DNA from 2 places in the Polaromonas sp. CG_23.6 genome. Region 1 is predicted to be linked to the other one. Evidence: riboswitches for the same ligand, from Rfam matches in the RefSeq annotation. Region 1 holds a riboswitch; the other holds the start of a gene.
What was found. A riboswitch is a leader RNA that binds a small molecule or an ion and turns the genes downstream of it on or off. The one in region 1 is predicted to bind glycine.
Positions count from the first base shown of each region.

Region 2: it holds a riboswitch for glycine, as region 1 does, so the genes downstream of both, gcvT (glycine cleavage system aminomethyltransferase GcvT) here and H4V98_RS10295 (D-amino acid dehydrogenase) in region 1, are expected to answer to the same signal.

Region 1 covers NZ_JARXUY010000001.1:2,180,192-2,191,422, reverse strand. The annotation lists gene H4V98_RS10320 (heparan-alpha-glucosaminide N-acetyltransferase) at 1-175, opposite strand, end outside; gene H4V98_RS10315 (D-hexose-6-phosphate mutarotase) at 480-1,361, shown strand; gene purL (phosphoribosylformylglycinamidine synthase) at 1,438-5,583, opposite strand; gene map (type I methionyl aminopeptidase) at 5,810-6,643, shown strand; gene H4V98_RS10300 ([protein-PII] uridylyltransferase) at 6,703-9,381, shown strand; glycine riboswitch at 9,521-9,621, shown strand; gene H4V98_RS10295 (D-amino acid dehydrogenase) at 9,786-11,042, shown strand.
Region 2 covers NZ_JARXUY010000001.1:2,886,937-2,898,167, reverse strand. The annotation lists gene gcvP (aminomethyl-transferring glycine dehydrogenase) at 1-2,355, opposite strand, end outside; gene gcvH (glycine cleavage system protein GcvH) at 2,388-2,756, opposite strand; gene gcvT (glycine cleavage system aminomethyltransferase GcvT) at 2,813-3,967, opposite strand; glycine riboswitch at 4,015-4,116, opposite strand; glycine riboswitch at 4,140-4,243, opposite strand; gene H4V98_RS13670 (TRAP transporter large permease) at 4,308-5,585, opposite strand; gene H4V98_RS13665 (TRAP transporter small permease) at 5,582-6,076, opposite strand; gene H4V98_RS13660 (TRAP transporter substrate-binding protein) at 6,168-7,139, opposite strand; gene epsA (XrtB/PEP-CTERM-associated transcriptional regulator EpsA) at 7,518-8,306, shown strand; gene H4V98_RS13650 (undecaprenyl-phosphate glucose phosphotransferase) at 8,299-9,723, shown strand; gene epsL (XrtB/PEP-CTERM-associated polysaccharide biosynthesis outer membrane protein EpsL) at 9,860-11,050, shown strand.

The sequences.
Region 1 (11,231 bases):
TGAACAGAAACAGCGTCACGATCGCTGTGCGTTGCCATGTCCAGAATGGATTCGAGTAAAAATTCTCTTGCAGATAACCAAAATGGTTCAGGTCAAAACACAAGTGATAGGCCGTCATCCAGAGGATGGCCAGGCCGCGCAGGGCGTCGAGATAGTCGAATCGGCGAAAAAGCATGTCTCCGAGTGTACGCACAGGTATTTCTTTGTGACTCGCCTGGTCGGCCGCATAGCTATCTCACCGCCTGCAGAAGCCAAATTCAGCAACATTGTTCGCATTGGTTTGTCATTTCGGCGTGGTCGACACGGCCAGGGTGGGCAGAACGCGGTAACAGCGTCTCCCCCCGCAAACTTCTTTTTGGTCAGCGACATGGACGCCAGGCGCAAAGCCAGGGCATTCATCGTCGCCAGGGTTGTGTGTTCTGGCCATCAGGCCATTAGGATCGACATTAAAAACAGCAGGTACAGCCATAATTCGTGGCATGCACCTGCCGCCTGAAATCACCCCCTGCCAGCATGCAGGCCATGAGGCCTTGCAACTGGCCACACGCCACGGCACCGCCATCATTGCGCTCCACGGCGCGCACCTGCTGTCGTGGGTACCCACCGGTCAACGCGAGATTTTCTGGTTGTCCCCGGACTCGCCGCCCGAGCCTGCAGCAATTCGTGGCGGCGTGCCGGTGTGCTGGCCGTGGTTTGCCAAGCAAGGCATGCCAGAAGACGCGTTGCAGCATGGGCCCGCGCGACGGGTTGCATGGCAAGTCAGCGAAGTGCATGCCAGCGGCGACGATGGAGTCAGTTTGAGCCTGCAACCTTGTGCCGATGCCCGCCTTGCCGACCTGGCGCCCCACCTGCAGGTCAGCCTGCAGATCACGCTCGGCCAAACGCTGAGCCAGTCGCTGCACACCCGCAACTTCGGCACGCGGACGTTTCGACTGACGCAAGCGCTGCACAGTTACTTTGCTGTCAGCAGTGCGGCGAAGATCGGCATCGAAGGCCTGGACGGCCTGCCCTACCGGGACAAACTGCGCGGCATGGAAGCCGCTGTCCAGCAAGCGCCGTTTGCCCTTGATCAGGCTTGCGACCGCATTTACCATGCAGCGCCGGACACCGTCAGCGCCTACACCGGCCGCTGCACACTGACCGACGCGGGCTGGCAACGCCGCATCCTCATGCAAACGCATGGCAGCCGGTCGGTGGTGGTGTGGAACCCCGGCAGCGAAGGCGCGCGCCAGATGACCGACGTGCCCGACGATGGCTGGCAGGATTATTTCTGCATCGAGGCCGCCAATGCCGGACCCGATGTCATTGCCCTGGCACCGGGCGCCGAGCACTGGCTGGGACAAACCTTGAGCATCGAATAAGCCTTTTGCGCATGACTGGCGAATACAAGCTGCTATATATTCGATAGCAGCTTGTATAATTGTCAAAGCCGCCTGATCAACCGACCCACTGGCGGGCGTTGTGCCACAGCTGCATCCAGGGGCTGGCGGCGCTCTTGTCCAGATTGGTCCAGCTCATCTGCACATTGCGAAACACCCGCTCGGGGTGCGGCATCATCGCGGTGAAGCGGCCGTCTGATGTGGTGACGGCCGTCAAGCCGCCGGTGCTGCCGTTCGGATTGGCCGGATAGGCTTCGGTTGGCTGGCCATGGTTGTCCGTGAAGCGCATGGCCGCGATCGCCTTGCCGGCGTCGCCCCGGTGCGCAAAGTTGGCGTAGCCTTCGCCGTGCGCCACGGCAATCGGCAGACGCATGCCCGCCATGCCGGCGAAGAACAGGCTGGGCGATTCCAGCACCTCGACCATCGACAGCCGCGCCTCGAAACGCTCGCTGCGGTTGGTGGTGAAGCGCGGCCAGGCCTCGGCGCCGGGAATGATGTCGGCCAGTTCGGCAAACATCTGGCAGCCGTTGCACACACCCAGGCCAAAAGTGTCGTTGCGGCCAAAGAAACTGCTGAACTGCTCGGCCAGCAGCGGATTGAAGGTGATAGAACGCGCCCAGCCGATGCCTGCGCCCAGCGTGTCGCCGTAGCTAAAACCCCCGCATGCGACGACGCCGGAAAAATTGGCCAACCGGGCGCGGCCGGTCTGCAGGTCGGTCATGTGCACGTCGATGGCATCAAAACCGGCTTGCGTGAAGGCATAAGCCATTTCCACATGCGAGTTAACGCCTTGTTCGCGCAAGACCGCCACTTTCGGGCGCGACAGCATCAGCGCCGGGGCATGAATGCCGTCGCGCATGGCGGGCGGCAGGAAAACATGCAAGCCCGGGTCCGCCAGATCACCGGCTGCCGCATGTTCCCTGTCCGCGCCGGCCGGGTTGTCACGCTGCTGGCAAATCTTCCAGCTCACGGCGTCCCAGACCTGGTGCAGGTCCTGAAGCTTGGCCTTGAACACTGCCTTGGTGTCGCGCCAGACATGCACTTCACCCTTGCCGACGTCAAGGGATGCATGCGCCGGCCGGGTCTTGCCGACGAAATGGCTGAATTTGGACAGTCCGTGCGTGCGCAGTGTCTGCATCACGTCATTGCGCACGGACGTTGCCACCTGAATCACCACACCCAGTTCTTCGTTGAACAGCGCCTTGAGCGTCAGCTCGTCACGGCGACCGCTGACCTGCGACGCCCAGTTCTTGCTGTCGCCCATTTCCATGCGGCTGTCGCTGATGCCGTCGCCCTCGACCAGCAGCATGTCAATGTTCAGCGACACGCCGACATGGCCGGCAAAGGCCATTTCGCAGGCGGCGGCGAACAGGCCGCCGTCACTGCGGTCGTGGTAAGCCAGGATCTGGCGCTGCGCGCGCAGTTCATTGATGGCATTGACCAGATTCACCAGGTCTTGCGGGTCGTCCAGGTCGGGGACTTCGCCGTCTTCAATATTGAGCGTTTGCGCCAGGATGGAGCCACCCATGCGGCGCTGGCCCTTGCCCAGGTCGATCAGGATCAAGGTCGTGTCGGCTTCCACCGTGTTCAGCTCAGGCGTGAGCGTGCCGCGCACATCGGCCAGCGTGGCAAAGGCGCTGACGATCAGCGACACCGGCGAGATGACCTTTTTCGCCGCGCCATCGCCCTCGTCTTTCCAGACGGTGCGCATCGACAGCGAATCCTTGCCGACCGGAATCGACACGCCCAGCGCCGGGCACAGTTCCATGCCAACGGCCTTGACGGTCTCGTACAGCGCAGCGTCCTGGCCCGGCTCGCCGCAGGCAGCCATCCAGTTGGCCGACAGCTTGACGCGCGCCAGCTCGATCGGCGCAGCCAGCAGGTTCGTGATGGCTTCGGCCACGGCCATGCGGCCGGACGCGGCGGCCCCACCCGAGCCCATGGCGGCCAGCGGCGTGCGCTCGCCCATGCTCATGGCCTCGCCGCCAAAGCCCTGGTAATCGGCCAGCGTCACCGCGCAATCGGCCACCGGCACCTGCCACGGGCCGACCATCTGGTCGCGGTGTGTCATGCCGCCCACGGTGCGGTCGCCAATGGTGATCAAGAAACGCTTGGACGCCACGGTGGGGTGGATCAGCACGTCAATGCAGCTTTTTTGCAGGTCAACGCCGGTCAGGTCAATCGGCTTGATCTTGCGCGCCACGGTAGTTACGTCGCGGTGCATCTTGGGGGGTTTTCCCAGCAAGACATTCATGGGCATATGAACTGGAATCCCCACGCTCCCCACTGCGTGTGGTTCGCTGCCCCCCGAGGGGGTCGCTGCGCCTGCAGTCCGGCTAAGCCGGTTCTGCGACCCCGGCTGATTTGGAAGGCCAGTACTTACTTCGTCTGTGACGATCAACTCCCTTACTTCCGTCGCCACGCCAATCACCGCAAACGGGCAGCGTTCGCGCTCGCAAAACGCCTCGAATTGCGCCAGCGACTCGGGTGCAATCGCCATCACATAGCGTTCCTGGCTCTCGTTGCTCCAGATTTCCTTGGGCGACAAGCCGCTTTCTTCGAGCTTGACGGCGCGCAGGTCAAAGCGCGCCCCGCGCCCGGCGTCGTTCACCAGTTCGGGAAAGGCGTTGGACAAGCCGCCCGCGCCGACATCGTGAATCGCCAGGATCGGATTGCTAAGGCCCAGCTGGGCGCACTGGTTGATGACTTCCTGCGCGCGGCGCTCGATTTCCGGGTTGCCGCGCTGCACCGAATCAAAGTCGAGCTGTGCCGCGTTGGCGCCCGACGCCATCGAACTGGCGGCGCTTCCGCCCATGCCGATGCGCATGCCGGGGCCGCCCAGCTGAATCAGGAGCGTGCCGGCCGGAAACAAAATCTTGTGCGTCAGCTCGGCATCAATCGTGCCGACGCCGCCGGCAATCATGATCGGCTTGTGGTAACCCCAGCGCTGGCCGCCGACGGTCTGCTCGTACTCGCGGAAGTAGCCATTCAGGTTGGGCCGGCCAAACTCGTTGTTGAACGCCGCGCCGCCCAGCGGGCCTTCCGTCATGATTTGCAGCGGGCTGGCGATGTGGCCGGGCTTGCCGTAATCGCCGTCAAACAGTTTTGAAACCGTGAAGCCTGTCAAACCGGCTTTCGGTTTGGAGCCGCGCCCGGTCGCGCCTTCGTCGCGGATTTCACCGCCTGCGCCGGTCGATGCGCCGGGAAACGGGGAAATCGCCGTTGGATGGTTATGGGTTTCCACCTTCATCAGCACATGCGTCAGCACATCGTCCATGACGCTATAACTTTGATAGCTGCTTGCGCCCGTCACACCTGCGCCAGAGGCCGATTTTGCATAAAATCGCTGGATTTTCGCACCTTCCATGACCGAAGCGTTGTCTGAATAGGCCACCACCGTGTGCTGCGGGTTGAGCTTCTCGGTGTTGCGGATCATGCCGAACAGGCTTTTGTCCTGGAGCGCACCATCAATCGTGAAATCGGCGTTGAAAATCTTGTGCCGGCAATGCTCGCTGTTGGCCTGCGCAAACATCATCAGCTCGACATCGGTCGGGTTGCGCTGCAACTGGGTAAAGGCCTGGACCAAATAGCCAATCTCGTCTTCAGCCAGTGCCAGGCCGAACTCGCTGTTGGCCTGCTGCAGCGCGGCTTTTCCGCCCTGCAGTACGTCAATGGTCTGCAACGGCGCACCCTGCAGCTCGGTGAACAAGCCCGCTTCTGCGTGGGCACGGTCGGCAACCACGCTTTCCGTCATGCGGTCGTGAAGCAACGCGGCGACCTGATCGTGCTGGGATTCCGTCAGTGCCGATTTGCTGAAAAAGCCGGATTTCAGGCTCAGCCGGTATTCGGTGATGCGCTCGATACGCCGCACGTCCAAGCCGCAGTTGTGCGCGATGTCAGTGGCTTTCGACGCCCACGGCGACACCGTGCCGAAGCGCGGAGACACGATGAACAACACGTTGTCGGCGGCATTTGCGGCGGGCTGTGCGCACGGTTCGCCGTAGCTGAGCAAGGCCGCCAGCCGGTTTTTCAGGTCCGGCGAAGGAGTCGCTTCGGTGGCGACCAGATGCACAAACCGGGCGCTGATGCCGACGATCTTGTCGTGGATGGCTTGCAGCCGGGGCAGAAGTTGCTGGACGCGAAAATCGCTCAGGGCGCTGATGCCGTGGGCGTCGCCCTCAAAAGTCGTCAGGTGCAGGGTCACGGTACGGGTGGCCTTTTGGATAAAAGTGGTGGAGGGCAGCCAGCAAGCTGTTTTTGTCGAATATGAAGCCTTTTGCTGGAAATAACTTCCCGGCAAAAGGCCAGAATCTGCGCAGTTCGCGTCAAACGGCAATTTTATCAGCGCACCGGCCGCGCTTTGATGCACCGTCAAAAGCCTTGCTGCCCGTTGAAAAGCACGCAACAGACGCCAGTGGGATAATTCCTCCATGAGTATTACTTACAAAGATGCAGCCGGTATCGAAGGCGTGCGCGTGGCGGGCAGACTGGCCGGCGAGTTGCTGGACTATCTGACCCCTTTCATCAAGCCCGGTGTGACGACCAACGAAATCAACCAGCTGGCGCACGACTACATGGTCGACGTGCAAGGAACTGTCCCGGCCACGCTCGGCTATGGCCCGCCCAGCTATCCGCCCTACCCCAAGTCGCTGTGCACCTCGATCAATCATCAGGTGTGCCATGGCGTTCCGAACGACAAGCCGCTGAAAAAGGGCGACATCGTCAATGTGGACGTCACTGGCATCAAGGACGGCTGGCACGGCGACAGCAGCCGCATGTTCCTGATCGGCGAATGCTCGATTGCCGCCAAGCGCCTGTGCCAGGTCACCTACGACGCCATGTGGAAGGGCATCATGTGCGTGCGTCCCGGCGCCCACTTGGGCGACATCGGCCACGCCATCCAGACGTTTGCCGAAAAGCAGGGTTACTCGGTCGTGCGCGAGTTCTGCGGCCACGGCATCGGCACCAAGTTCCATGAAGACCCGCAGGTGCTGCATTACGGCCGCCCGGGCACGCTTGACGAACTCAAGCCCGGCATGGTGTTCACCATCGAGCCGATGATCAACATCGGCAAGCGCGACATCAAGGATGGTCCGGAAAAAGACGGCTGGAGCATCGTGACGCGCGACCATTCGCTGTCGGCGCAATGGGAACACATGGTGCTGGTCACCGAGACCGGTTACGAAGTGCTGACGCTGTCGGCCGGCAGCCCGCCAATTCCGGATTTCGTGCCGCAGCTGTCGCGCGAAACAACCGCCGCCTGATCCCGGCCTCCCTGACGGGACTGCCTTCTTCGATTCTTTCAAGGTCAGGCCCCGCCATCATGACTGAACTGGCTCCCTTTCGTGAACAATACAGTGTTGGCAAGGCGGTTGTTCTGGCCGCGCTGGCGGGCAGCGGTGCCTCGACCCGGGGCATCCATGGACTGCTGCAAAAGCTGAGCCAGCTGACCGACACCACCCTGCGGCGCCTGTGGCAACAAGCCGAATTTCCGCGGGATGCCTGCCTGATCGCGGTCGGCGGTTTTGGCCGGGGCGAATTGTTTCCGCATTCCGATGTCGATGTACTTCTGCTGCTGCCCGACGACGCGATCGATGTTGAAAATAACCCGGCGCTCAAGGCGAAGGTCGAAGACTTTATCAGCAGCTGCTGGGACTGCGGGCTGCAGATTGGCTCCAGTGTTCGCACGGCGGCCCACTGCGTCGAGGAAGCGGCCAAGGACGTCACCGTGCAGACCTCGCTGCTTGAAATGCGTCTGGTGACTGGCGGGGCCGATTGCTACCAGCGCCTGCAGGCGCAGCTTGACGCAATTCTTGACCCCAAGGCGTTTTTTATCGCCAAGACGCTGGAAATGCGCCAGCGCCACAACAAGTTTGACAACACACCCTACGCGCTGGAGCCCAATTGCAAGGAATCGCCCGGCGGGCTGCGCGACCTGCAGGTGGTGCTGTGGGTGGCCCGCGCTGCAGGCCTGGGGAAATCCTGGGACGAGCTGGCCAGAAACGGGCTGATCTCAAGCTTTGAAGTCCGGCAGATCAAGGCCAACGAGGCCTTGCTGAGCCTGATACGGGCGCGTCTGCACATCATTGCCCGTCGGCGCGAAGACCGCCTGGTGTTTGACCTGCAGACAACAGTGGCCGAATCTTTCGGCTATCACACACAGCCTGGCAACCGAAGCGAACGCCTGCCTGCACTGGATGCGGCTCAGGTGGCCCTGCCGCTGGACAGGGCCGTGTCACCCCGGGGCGGACGGGCGGCCAGACGCCCGCCGGCGCGCCCCAGCGAAGCGCTGATGCGCCGCTATTACTGGACGGCCAAGGCGGTCACCCAGCTGAACCAGATATTGCTGCTCAATATCGAGGAGCATCTCAGCCCCTGCAACTATCCGCTGCGCCCGCTCAATGCGCGCTTTCTGGACAAGGCCGGCATGCTCGAAGTGGCCAGTGACGACCTTTACCTGCGGGAGCCTCACGCCATCCTGGAAACCTTCCTGCTGTTCGAAACCCATGTCGGCATCCGGGGCTTGTCGGCACGCACCTTGCGCGCGCTCTACAACGCCCGCGGCATGATGAATGCGAAATTTCGCACCGACCCGGTGAACCGGGCGACTTTCCTGCGCATCCTGCAGCAGGGCCAAGGCATCACCCACGCCATGCGGCTGATGAACCAGACCTCGGTGCTGGGCCGTTATCTGTGGGTGTTTCGGGGCATCGTCGGGCAGATGCAGCACGACCTGTTCCACGTCTACACCGTCGACCAGCACATCCTGATGGTGCTGCGCAACATGCGGCGTTTTTTCATGGCCGAGCATTCGCATGAATACCCGATGTGCTCGCAACTGGCCGCAGGCTGGGACAAGCCGTGGATTCTGTACATCGCCGCGCTGTTCCACGACATTGCCAAGGGGCGCGGCGGCGACCACTCCGAGCTGGGCCGCAAGGATGTGCGCACTTTCTGCCGTCAGCACGGCATTGCCGCCGAGGACACCCGGCTGATCGAGTTCCTGGTGGGCGAACACCTGAGCATGAGCCGCACGGCCCAGAAGGAGGACCTGAGCAACCCGGAGGTCATCGCCACATTTGCCAAGCGGGTCGGAAACGAACGCTACCTGACCGCCCTCTACCTGCTCACGGTGGCCGATATTCGCGGTACCAGTCCGAAAGTATGGAATGCCTGGAAGGGCAAGCTGCTGGAAGACCTGTATCGCTACACACTGCGCGTGCTGGGCGGACGCGCGCCCGATGCCGCCGCCGAGATCGAGGCCCGCAAGCGCGGCGCACTGACGCTTTTGGCACTGCACGCCGAGCCCTTCCAGGCCTACAAGGCGCTCTGGGACACGCTGGACGTGAGCTATTTCATGCGCCACGAAGCCGCCGACATTGCCTGGCATGCCCGGCACCTGTCGCGCCACATCGGCAAGGCCGTGGTGACAGTGCGCGTGCGCCAGTCGGCAACCGGCGAAGGCATGCAGGTGCTGGTCTACACGCCCGATGCGCCAGACCTGTTCGTGCGCATCTGCGGCTTCTTTGACAAATCCGACTTCAGCATCCTGGACGCCAAGGTGCACACCACCAACAACGGCTTTGCCCTGGACACATTCCAGGTCACCAGCGAGCTGCTGGAAGAGCACTACCGCGAACTGGCCACCATGGTGGAGGTGAACCTGGGCCGCATTCTGGAAGAAAAAGGCCCGCTGCCGCCACCCAGCAAAGGCCGGGTGTCGCGCCGCGTCAAAAGCTTTCCGGTGACCCCACGCGTCGATTTGCGGCCGGATGAAAAAGCCCAGCGGTGGTTACTCAGCGTGTCGGCCAGCGACCGGGTCGGCTTGCTTTACCTGATTGCACGCGTGCTGGCCAATCACCACATCAACGTCAAGCTGGCCAAGGTGACAACGCTGGGCGAACGGGTCGAAGACACTTTTTTGATCGACGGACCTGAACTGCAGCACAACAAAGCGCAGATTGCGATTGAAACCGAGTTGCTCAAGGCCTTGAGCGAATAAGATTCAGCACGCATCTTTGTCGTATCTTGACAAAGATGCCGCAAAATCTGAAAAAGTTTGTTGATCTAGCCGGATAGCTGATAAATTACCATCATTGCCGCTCTCATTGAGAACGGCATGCATCAATCGGCGCTTAGCCTGCTTGATGCCGGAAGAGTCTGTGGTACGGCTAACGCAGTACCCGGCGCCGAAGGAGCAACCACCCCGGAAACTCTCAGGCCAAAGGACCGGCATCACTATTGATCTCTGAAGAGTTGCCGCAGGCTACGTCATGCGGTGCACCGAAGGAGCAAACCAGCCCTGCCACAAGCGAAGGCCGGTGAATCTCTCAGGTCCAGAACAGAGGGGGTGTCCGCAGCACATTTGCGCGCGGGCTCAACCCCTTGACGTTGCTGGAGACTTTCATGAAAAAAATCGCAGTCATTGGTGGTGGCATCACCGGCGTGACCACAGCCTACGCACTGGCCAAGCGCGGCTTTTCTGTCACTTTGTTCGAAAAGCACCGTTATGCCGCCATGGAAACCTCGTTTGCCAATGGCGGCCAGCTTTCCGCGTCCAACGCAGAGGTGTGGAACCACTGGTCAACGCTGCTCAAGGGCCTGAAGTGGATGCTCAAGAGCGATGCCCCGCTGCTGGTCAGTCCCAAACCCAGCTGGCACAAAATATCGTGGTTTGCCGAGTTCATTGCAAACATTCCCAACTATCGAAGCAACACCATAGAAACCACGCGCCTGGCCATCGCGGCGCGCAAGCATCTGCTGGGCTGGGCCGAACAGGAGGGCATAGACTTTGACCTGAAAAAAGAAGGCATTCTTCACATTTACCGCGACAAGGCCAGCTTTGACCACGCAGGCAAGGTTTCCAAGTTGCTGGCCGAAGGCGGTCTGCCACGCCGCGCCGTCACCCCTGAAGAGATGCGCGTCCTCGAGCCGACGCTGGCCGGCAAGTATTACGGCGGCTATTTCACCGAAAGCGACTCGACCGGCGATATCCACCGCTTCACCAAGGGCCTGGCCGAAGCCGCCGTACGACTGGGTGTGACATGCCTCTATGACCAAGACGTAAAAAGCGTGACGGCAGACGCAACCCAGGCCTGCGTGACGGTGGGTCATGGCGCCCAGGAAACCCGCGCGGTCTTTGACGGCGTGGTGGTCTGTGCCGGCACCGCCAGCCGCGCGCTGGCTGCCTCGCTGGGCGACCGCGTGAACATCTACCCGGTCAAGGGCTATTCCATCACCGTCAACCTGCAAGACGCGCAAAGTCAGGCGGCAGCCCCCGTGGTCAGTTTGCTGGACGATGAAACCAAGCTGGTCACCAGCCGCCTGGGCCTTGACCGTTTCCGGGTGGCCGGCACAGCCGAGTTCAACGGATACAACCGTGACATTCGTGCCGACCGCATCAAGCCCCTGGTGGACTGGGTGCAGCGCTGCTTTCCCGGCATCAACACCCAGAGCGTCATACCTTGGGCGGGTTTGCGGCCCATGATGCCCAACATGCTGCCACGCGTTGGCCGTGGGCGCTCGCCCTGCGTTTTTTACAATACCGGACACGGTCACCTCGGCTGGACGCTGTCAGCCATCACCGCCGAGATGGTGGGTGATGTGGTGAGCGAAGCCTTCAAACCAACGAGCTTGCTGCAAGGCAACCCTGTCGCGGCCTGAAAACTCAAGGCCCATGCGCCAGCTGACATTTGGCGCTGACGGCTTGCCTGGGTGCGGCAGCGATTCACTGGCATTGCCAGCCGCCCTCAAAACCACGAGACCTTGCCGTGACAGGCAAGGTTGTTCATCAATAACCGCCATGGGCGGGTGCTTTCGTTCGCCTCAATAACTACTATATGGAGACAAAAT
Region 2 (11,231 bases), 710 kb from region 1:
CGCGCGCTTCAAGCCTTCGGGCCCCATCATGCGGCAGTACATCCAGCTGATTGGCAGCACCGCTGCATTGCCCAGCGGGGCAGCTGAAATCGCACCCACGCCGTTCACGGGCATGCCAGCCGTTGCATGGCCGGGCAGGTAGGGCACCAGGTCCGCCACAACGCAGACCGGGCCGACGCCGGGGCCGCCTCCGCCATGCGGAATGCAGAAGGTCTTGTGCAAATTGAGGTGGCTGACGTCGCCGCCGAACTCACCCGGTGCGGCGGTGCCGACGAGCGCATTCATGTTGGCGCCATCGACATAGACCCGGCCGCCGTGCGAATGCACCAGCTGGCAAAGCTCCTTGACATGCGTCTCGAACACACCGTGGGTGCTGGGGTAGGTGATCATCACGCAAGCCAATTTCTCGCTGTGCTTTTCGCACTTGGCCTTCAGGTCGGCCATGTCGACATTGCCCTGTGCATCACAGGCCGTGACCACCACGGTCATGCCGGCCATCTGGGCGCTGGCCGGGTTGGTGCCGTGGGCTGACGAGGGAATCAGGCAGATATTGCGGTGGCCCTGGCCATTCGCCTCAAGATAAGCCTTGATGACCAGCAGGCCGGCGTATTCACCCTGCGAGCCGGCGTTTGGCTGCAGGCTGATGCCGGCATACCCCGTGGCCTCGCACAGCCAGTCACGCAACTGCTGGTCGAGTTCGGCATAGCCCAGCAACTGGTCATGCGGCGCAAATGGATGGATGTTGGCGAATTCCGGCCAGGTGATGGGAATCATCTCGCTGGTGGCGTTCAGCTTCATGGTGCAGCTGCCCAGCGGGATCATGCTGCGGTCCAGCGCCAGGTCCTTGTCGCTGAGCTTGCGGATGTAGCGCAGCATGCTGGTTTCGCTGTGGTGGGTGTTGAACACCGGATGCGTCAAAAATTCGCTGGTGCGGCGCAGCGCAGCTGGAATCAGGGATTCGATGCCTTGCTCGAAACTGCTCACCACCGGCACAGTCTGGCCGGGCTGGGCGAAGAAAGACCAGAGCAGTTCAATGTCGCTGCGGCTGGTGGTTTCGTCCAGCGACACACCCAAGTGATTTTTCAAGCGAAATCTAAGGTTTGCGCACGACTGGCTTGCACGCTTAGCTATTGAATTAGTAGCATCACCGGTTTTGACGGTGACCGAGTCAAAGGCGCCTTTGTTGGTGATGTCAAAACCCATCTGGCGCAATCCATTCACAAAAATGGCGGTGTAAGTGGCCACACGTTCGGCAATGCGCTTCAAGCCCTGAGGGCCGTGGTAGACGGCGTACATGCTGGCTATGACCGCTGGCAGCACCTGTGCCGTGCAGATATTGGACGTGGCCTTTTCACGGCGGATGTGCTGTTCGCGGGTTTGCAGCGCCAGCCGGTAGGTCGGATGACCATGGGTATCGATGCTGACACCGACCAGGCGGCCCGGCAACGAGCGTTTGAATTCATCCCGACACGCCAGATAAGCAGCATGCGGGCCACCGTTGCCCATTGGCATGCCAAAGCGCTGGGTGCTGCCCAGCACGATGTCTGCATCCCATTCGCCCGGTGGTGTGAGCAGCGTCAGCGCCAGCAAATCGGCTGCGACGCACAAGGCTGCGCCATCGGCATGCGCTTGTCCCGCCAGCGGCCGAAGGTCATGAATGGCGCCGCTGGTGGCCGGGTACTGGGCCAGTACGCCGAAGTAATTGCCCTCTGCCATCAACTGCGGCACAGTGCGTGAAAGGGTGCTGACCTTGACCTCGATGCCCAGCGGTCGGGCGCGTGTCTGGATCACTTCGATGGTTTGCGGATGGCAGTCGCCAGCCACGATGAACACATTGCTTTTGCTCTTCACGCTGCGCTTGGCCAGCGTCATGGCTTCGGCGGCGGCAGTGGCTTCGTCGAGCATCGACGCATTGGCCATCGGCATGCCGGTCAGGTCGCAGACCATGGTCTGGAAGTTGATCAGCGCTTCCATGCGGCCCTGCGAAATCTCGGCCTGGTAGGGCGTGTAGGCGGTGTACCAGGCGGGGTTTTCCAGCACGTTACGCAGGATCACGCCCGGCGTGTAGGTGCCGTAATAACCCTGGCCGATGAAGCTCTTGAATACCTTGTTCTTGGCGGCCATGGCCTTGAGCTGCTTGAGCGCGGCCGCTTCAGACACCGGCGGCGGAATCGCCATGGCGCTGCTTCGGGCAATCGAGCGCGGCACGATGCCGTCAATCAGCGCCCGGAGCGAATCAGAGCCGACAACGCCGAGCATGTGGACTTCATCCGTTTCATCAATGCCGATGTGCCGGGCAATGAATTCGGCAGGGTTTTCAAGCGCGCCCAGCGGCGTGGCGGATGGCATCAGCATGTCAGGATTCCGTATCAGTCTTGATGAAAAATTCAGGCGGCAGAAAAGGCGGTGTAGCTGGTTTCATCCATCAGCGCGTCGAGCTGCGACGGGTCGGAGAGCTTGACCTTGAAGAACCAGCCGGCGCCCAGCGGGTCGGAATTGGCCAGTGACGGGTCATCACGCAGTGCTTCGTTCACTTCAACGACTTCGCCGCTGACCGGCATGTAGACATCCGCTGCCGCCTTGACTGACTCGACCACGCCAGCGGTGTCTTTTTGGGCAAATGTCGTGCCGACTTCCGGCAGCTCGACAAACACCACATCGCCTAGTGCGTCTTGCGCATGCACGGTGATGCCGACAGTGGCCATGTCGTCTTCAATCTTGAGCCATTCGTGGTCTTCGGTGTACTTGACGGTCATGCGGTTTCTCCGGGAGTTTGTATGAAAAAGGGAAGTGAACGAAAGAGATAGATGAATCAGCCACGGTGGTAGCGTGTGGGAACAAAGGGCGTGGTCGACACGTGCATGGGCACGGGTTTGCCGCGCACCATGGCAAACAACTCGGTGCCAACCACCGCATAGTCAGGATGCACATAGGCCAGCGCAATCGGCTGGTTCAGCGTGGGGCTGAGCAGGCCGCTGGTGACTTGGCCGATTGCCTGGCCGTCCATGTTTTCCAGCATGGCGGGTTCGCGGACCGGAACGCGCGTACTGGCCATCAAGGCAACTCGTTTACGGCTCAAACTGGCCGGTTCGGCCAGCTGCGCCAGGATTTTGTCTGCGCCCGGAAAGCCTCCGGCACGAGCGCCGCCGGTACGGCGAACTTTTTGAATCGCCCAGTTCAGGCTGGCTTCGACCGGCGTGGTCGTGGTGTCGATGTCGCTGCCATACAGGCACAGGCCGGCCTCTAAACGAAGTGAATTGCGCGCGCCCAGGCCAACAGGCTTGACTTCTGGCTGGGCCAGCAGGGTTCGAGCCAGGGTGTCGGCCTGCGCGGCGGGCACTGAAATCTCGAAACCGTCTTCCCCGGTGTAGCCGCTGCGGGTGATGAAGCAGTCGCAGCCCGCCACGGTGAACTCACCGCCGGTCATGAACACCAGCTTTTCAACGCCCGGCGACAGGCGTTGCAGAGCGTTCACGGCCAGCGGGCCTTGCAACGCCAGCAAGGCCATCTCGGGCATGGGGATGACTTCGCAGCGGCTGCCAATTTTTTCCTGGATATGGGCGATGTCGCCGGTCTTGCACGCGCCATTGACGATGACGAAGATATCGCCGCCATTCGCGTAGTCGCGGTTGAAGAACATCAGGTCGTCGATGATGCCGCCTTCTTCATTGAGCAGCAGGCCGTAGCGCTGTTTGCCCGCAGGCAGGTCGATCACATCGACCGGCATCAGGCTTTCCAGTGCGGCGGCGGCATCCGGGCCAACGAGCCGCAACTGCCCCATGTGCGACACGTCAAACAGACCGGCGCTGCTGCGGGTTTGCAGGTGTTCGGCCATCAGGCCGGCCGGGTATTGCACCGGCATGGAATAACCGGCAAACGGCACCATGCGGGCGCCAAGTTCCCTATGCAGGTCATGCAGCGGTGTGCTGAGCAAAGGGGCAGGGGCGGCAGACGGGTCGTGGGACATGGCGTTCTCCAAAGGGGCAAACATGATTCCGTGGCCAAACGCCACGGGCTGCCCCTTCTGTCCACTTTACCTGAGAGATTCGCCTGGCGATGCAGGGTTGCTCCTTCGGTGGACCGCCTTCAAAGCGGTCTCTCTCCAGTTGGGAACGCCCCTTGGCAGTTGATGCGCCTAGGGGCGGTTGCCAGTCCTTTTGCCTGAGCGTTCAGTCCACCATTGGGGGTGGCGCATGCGCCTTCGGCGGTTTTCTCTGGGAAAACTCTCTCCTGACGCTGCCAAGTGTAGCCGAGCAAAGCCGCTCTCTTGCGCGCTCCTTCAGGCTTTTCGGGGCTTTCCCAGGCTTCTATTTCGCGTACAACAGGTCACGCAAACCCAGCGACAACTGCGGCACGTAGGTGATCACCAGCAGGCACGCCAGAATCACCAGCACGAAAGGAATCAGGTGACGGATGATGCGGTCCAGGGAGACCTTTGCCACCGTGCAGGCGGCAAACAGGTTCACGCCAAAGGGCGGGGTGATCATGCCCAGCGCCAGATTGACCACCATGACCATGCCGAAATGCACCGGGTCGATGCCGAAGTGCATGGCCACAGGTGCCAAAATCGGCGCCAGCACAATGATTGCGGCGCTGGTTTCAATGAACATGCCAATGAAAAACAGCGCAACATTCACCCCGAGCAGAAACAGCGCGGGTGACTGCAGCACAGCCTCGAGCCAGTGGCCAATCGCGTCAGGCACACCAGCACGTGTGATCAGAAAGGCAAACAGCCCGGCGTTGGCAATGATGAACATGATCACGGCGCTGGACAACACCGACTTGCGCAGCACCACGATCAAACTGGCCAGGCTGATTTCCCGGTAAATCACCACGCCCACCACCAGTGCATAAAACACCGCGACGGCTGCTGCTTCGGTTGGCGTGAAAATGCCACCGTAAATACCGCCCAGGATGATGACCGGCATCAGCAACGCCCAGCCAGCCTGCCAGCTTGCCTTGAAAAAACCGAGTCGCCCGTCGCCGTCGTTCTTGCCCCAGCCTTTGAAGCGGCAATACACGTAGACAAAAATCATCAGCGACAAGCTGATGAAGATGCCCGGCCCTATGCCAGCGACGAAAAGTTCGCCAATCGAGACCTCGGCGCTCACGCCATACAGGATCAGCGGAATCGACGGTGGAATGATGACACCCAACTCGGCACTGGTCGCCTGCAGGGCTGCGGCATAGGTTGTCGGATAGCCATGCTTCACCAGTGCCGGAATCAAAATGGCGCCAACGGCAAAGGTGGTTGCCACCGACGAGCCTGAAACCGCTGCAAAAATCATGCAGGTGAGCACGCAGGTCATCGGCAGGCCGCCCTGTACGCCGCCCACGATGCTTTTTGCAAACTCCACCAGCCGGCGCGAAATGCCGCCGGTTTCCATCAGATTGCCTGCCAGGATGAAGAAGGGAATGGCAGCCAACGGAAATTTGTTGATTGCAGAAAACATTTCCTTGACCGAAATCAGCATGTTGGCATTGGTCGCCTGAATGCCCAGAACCGACGCAAGTCCGATGGAAACGGCAACGGAAATGGTCAATGCAAAGCACAGCACCATGGTCGTCAGCATGACGGCGGTCATTGGGCTGTTTCCAGTTCTTGGCGTTGTGGATCGATCAGGTTGCCAATGATTCCCATCACGCAAAAGAGCCCGCCAACCGGCATGGCCACATATCCCCAGAACATTGAAATGGATTCAAGCCCGGCCATCGACTGAACGCGACCGCGCAGCGAATAGTCCCAGCCCCACCAGATGATGACACCGATCAGGGCCAGCGCCGCAAGGCAGACCGCCCAGTCGAGCACACGCTTGATCCGGGGTGGGCTCCAGCGATAAAGCACATCGACACTGACCATCGCCCCTTGGCGAAAAGCCGCCGGGATACCCATGAAAACCATCCAGATCAGACTCAGCCTGATCAGGATTTCGCTCCATTCTGCGGGTTGCTCCAATACAAAACGGGTCACGATCTGGAACATTCCCAGCGACGAGGCAATGACCAGCATCAGGCATGCCACCAGCATGGAAAATCCGGTCGTCCAGCGTTCGACGGTTAAAAAGGCGTGTTTCATGAAATGACACCGATATTTAAAGAAAACGCCCGTTAGCGCAATAGCTACGGGCATATCAAGCTACCGAAAACGTAGCAAAAAAGATATTGGCTTATTTGTAGTTTCGAATTTTGTCGAGCGCAACCTTGCCGAATTGCTTTTCGAACTCGGCGTTCACCGGTGCCAGTGCGGCCACGAACTTGGCCTTGTCAATCGTGTCAATCACGGTCACTCCCTTGGCGCGCAGGTCGGCTACGCCCTTGGCATCGTCTTCGTCCACCCGGGCGCGATTGGCCTTGGTTCCTTCTTTGGCGGCATCAAGAAAGGCTTGCTTGTCGGCTGCGCTGAGTTCGTCGAACTGCGCCTTGTTCATCACGAAGATGCAAGGCGAATAAACGTGGCCCGTCAAGGTCAAGTGCTTTTGCACCTGATCAAACTTGGCTGAAATGATGACCGACAGAGGATTTTCCTGTCCATCTACGGTGCCCTGCTGAAGTGCAGTGAACACTTCGGGAAAGGCCATAGGTGTGGGAATGATGCCAAAGCCCTTGTAGGCAGCAATATGCACCGGGTTTTCCATGGTGCGCATTTTCAAACCTTTGAGATCTTCAGGTGTCTTGACGTCGCGCTTGCTGTTGGTCATGTGGCGAAAGCCGTTTTCGGCCCAGGCGAGTGCCTTGAAGCCTTTGGCATCGAATTTGGTCAGCAAGTCCTGGCCAATTGGTCCGTCGAGCACGGCACGTGCATGGGCCTTGTCCCGGAAGAGAAACGGTACATCCAGGATTTTGGTTTCAGGAACAAAGTTGGGAATGGGGCCCGACGACGAGAATGCCAATGCCTGCGTCCCCAGCTGTACCGCTTCAATCGACTCCCGCTCGCCGCCCAAAGCACCGTTGTAGAAGGTCTGAACCTTATATCTTCCTGCCGTGCGCTTTTCAACCTCCTTGGCAAAAGTGTCTATCGCCACACCTTGGTGTGAGTTCTGAGCTGTTGAGATGCTGATCCGCATGGTGGTCTGTGCAGTGGCCGAAGCCATGAATCCCAGGCCCAGGCTCAGGCAAATGAGAAGTTTCGAAAGCTTCATGCTGTCTCCGGAAAGTAATTGCGATAAAAATTATGGATTAGGGCAAAGCGCCGTAAACATTTTGATTATTGCTGCTGACAGCGGTCGAACGTGCGCGGGTTTTCGCTTAAAAATCAGATAATTTCAGGGCTTGGCAGGTCGTTCATGCTCTGAATAGGGATGTTTTTACGGGTTGCTTGGATCCATCTGCAGATTTTGGATGACAAGCAACGCGGACAATGACGGAGAAGCTTCCTGAATTTTTCACAGCATGCTTGATGACTTGTAAATTGTTGTATATCCTGCGTGAACGCTTGATATAAAGTAGCTTTAGGCTTCGCATTCCATCGATGCAATCGGTAGCGCAAACGACAAAACGTATTCAGGGAGAATAAAAAAATGCAAAGTCATACGGTGCCCGTGTCTGGTAATTCCAGCCACTATCTCAGGCTGATTGAAAGTGCAACTGCTATCCGGCGTCATATCGACTTGCTTCATTGGTTGCAGGGCGATGTGCAACAGTGCATGCCGCACGAAATCCTGCTGGCAGGATGGGGAAACTTTCAGGAAGGGTCCATCCGACACGACATTGTGTCCAAGTTGCCAGGTGTGCGGTCTTACGCCGTGGGTACGGATGGCCTTCCTTTCCTAATGGGAAAATTTCACGAAAGTTGGGTTTTTGGAGGCCGCCAACCAAGCTCACTTGACTTTCGCAATTTCGAATATCTGTTGGGTAATGCCAGTTTGCCTGGATCTTTCAGCAGTGCGTTACGCAGCATGCGATCAGGAATGATTCACGGTATGCGCGATGAGCGTGGGCAGTGTGAGTGCCTATATGTACTTTTAAGCAGCCAGAAAATTTCACCAGAGCCAACCAGCACCGCCATGAAGGTGCTGATGCCCGTAATTGACAGCGCATTGCGTCAGATCTCTCAACTTCCACAACAGCAAAAACCGTTTTCGAAATCACTACGTGCGGGACAAGACGAAGTCTTTGGTTTGAGTGATCGCGAAATCCAGATCATGGATTGGGTTGCCATGGGAAAAACAAATTCCGAAATAGGTACTATATTGAATATTAGTGGATTTACTGTAAAAAATCATATGCAAAGAATTTTCCAGAAATTGAATGTATTTAACCGTGCGCAAGCTGTTTCAAAAATAAACGGGGTGACATTCAATGGTTGAAATTACCAGGGAAAAGTCGGCAGCTGTATGGAAAAACAATCTGGATTCACGATCAAGTCTGGGGCGAAGCTATTTTTTTAGAATAGTCGAAAGTATTCTTGATCCAATTATTTTAATTTCATCACTCTGGATTTTGGCATTTAATTTCGAAGGTGCAATCAATCCGCCGTATCTAATTCTTTCAGTAGTTGTTTTTTCTCTGACATTCCCAGGCGCTGCACGGTTACGGCTTTCTGTAGAGCGTTTAATTTTTAATATACTACTTAACTGGTTATGGATAGCCGGAATCTTGATTCTCGTCGGATTTGCAACCGATTATATCTATAGATTCCCGACATTTTTAATAATTAATTGGTTGTGGATTGTTCCAATCGCCCAGATTGTTGGAAACCTGACCTTGGGAGCAGCAAGCACAAAATTATTGAAAATGCAAGGACCTGCACAACGGGTCGTTATTGTGGGCATGAATAACCAAGGTGTATCGCTGGCTGAAAACATTGGGGATGCAGCGTATTCAGGAATGGAGCTGCGGGGATTTTTCGATGATCGCAGCGAAGTGCGACGTCACCAACAGGACAAATACAAGCTTTTGGGAAAGATAGATGATCTTGCCGGTTATGTAAAGAAGCACAGAATTCAAAACATATATCTATCCTTGCCAATGATTGCCCGTCCCCGTGTTCTGCAAATCCTTGACGATCTCAAGGACACCACTGCGTCTATCTACTTTGTACCAGACATGTTTATAACTGACTTGATTCAAGGAAGAAGCGGATCTGTCTGTGGTGTGAATGTGATTTCAGTGTGTGACACACCCTTTAGAGGTTTTAATGGGATATTGAAACGTACAAGCGACATTTTGCTTTCTCTGATAATTCTTCTCCTTGTTTCGCCCATCATGGTTTTTATTGCCATCATGGTCAAAATGGGATCGTCAGGACCCGCTATATTCAAGCAGCGTCGCTATGGGCTTGATGGCGAACAGATACTGGTTTACAAATTTCGGTCGATGGCGGTGGTTGAGGATGGTGGAATCATTCAACAAGCGAAAAAAAATGATCAAAGGATTACTAAATTCGGGGCGCTTCTTAGAAAAACGTCGTTGGACGAACTGCCTCAATTTTTTAACGTGTTGCAAGGTCGAATGAGTATTGTGGGTCCGCGACCACACGCAGTAGCACATAACGAAATGTACAGAACTTTGATAAAGGGATATATGGTGCGGCATAAAGTCAAGCCAGGAATCACTGGTTGGGCTCAGGTAAATGGTTACCGTGGAGAAACCGATACATTGGATAAAATGCAGGCACGGATCGATTACGATCTCGATTATTTAAGAAATTGGTCCTTGCTGCTTGACCTGTTCATTGTAGTGAAGACTGTTCGTTTGGTATTTAAAGATAGCGCAGCGTATTAAAATTTATCAATGGGGCAAAAGAACTATTGCAAAACAGCTAAAATATATTATATAATTGAAAATATTACAATAATGTAATATTTAGATCGCATTTGGCTTTTTGAAGTTGCTTAATTTTTGAAAAAGGATTTCCACAATGTTGCTTCGTAAATTGCTAGTGATGAATTTGGCCTTGGCTGGGGTGATTTCTTTAAACGTGCATGCAGATGAACTTGATACGCTTCAGTTCAGAGTGGGTCAAACGTGGCAATATGACAGCAATATATTCCGGTTGTCGGATGCAGTGTCAGGTCCTCGTTCAGACCACTTTGGTGTTACCACCTTAGGTGCGAAGATTGACAAGAGTTACGGACTGCAGCGTTTCGAGTTGGATGTTAATGCGAATCGGTATACATATAAAAATTTTTCGACACTTGACTTCACCGCTGTTAACTACGCGGCAGCATGGCGCTGGAGTCTTACGCCATCGTTCTACGGAAATTTCACAACAGATCGTCAGGAATATACTGATAACACAGCGAATTTCCTAAATCAGAATCAAAATCAAGATCAACTTAACCGACGCACGGATAGATTGACTTTATTGGACGCTGAATATGCTGTAGATGGTCCATGGCGCATTGTCGGGGGTGTATTCGAGAGAAGCAGTTCAAACAGTCAGCCTCTCACATTTGAAGGTGATTCAAAAATACGAGGAGTCGAAGCTGGCGCACGATATGTTTTTGCATCGGATAGCTCATTGGCATACCGGCTCAAGCAAGGAAGCGGTGAATACCCAAATCGGATTCTTTCTTCTGTGTTTGCAAGTGATTTCAAAGATCGCGAGCATGAATTCAAGCTCCTATGGCCTATCACTGGAAAAACTACGATTCAATCACGTCTATCATATTTTGATCGAAAACATGAAGGGCTTGAAGTAAGAGACTTTTCTGGATTTATCGGACAACTTGAGGCCACTTGGAAGCCAACTGGAAAAACCAGTATTAATGGCGGAATTGCAAGAGACTTGGGTGATTATCAAACAAATAACATAAGTTATTATCAGGGCAATCGATTTTTTATAGCACCAACCTGGAAGCCTACAGAAAAAACTTCTCTTAAGTTTCGCTATGACCATGGTGTCAGAAATTATAGAGGTCCGTTAACTGGATTTGTATCAACTGATCGACGCGATACGACTAATCTGAGTGTCTTGGGCTTTGAATGGAATGTAATTCGTTCTTTAAAGTTGACAACATCAGTATTTTCTGATCGACGAAAATCTAACGAATCTGGTGCTGATTATAAAAGCCACGGTATAAACTTTAGTGTTCTCGCCAGTTTTTAAATTGTATTGTGATACGAATATACATTCTCCCATAATAAAATTTTGATAATTCTTGCCTGATCTTATTAGGCAAGAATAAATTTTATGGGAATTTCAACTTTCTTGTGTTGCTTGCTGTTGCATTTTATAACGTTAATTTTTTTAATTAGCGTGCACCATATCGATGATGAAAGCCTATATA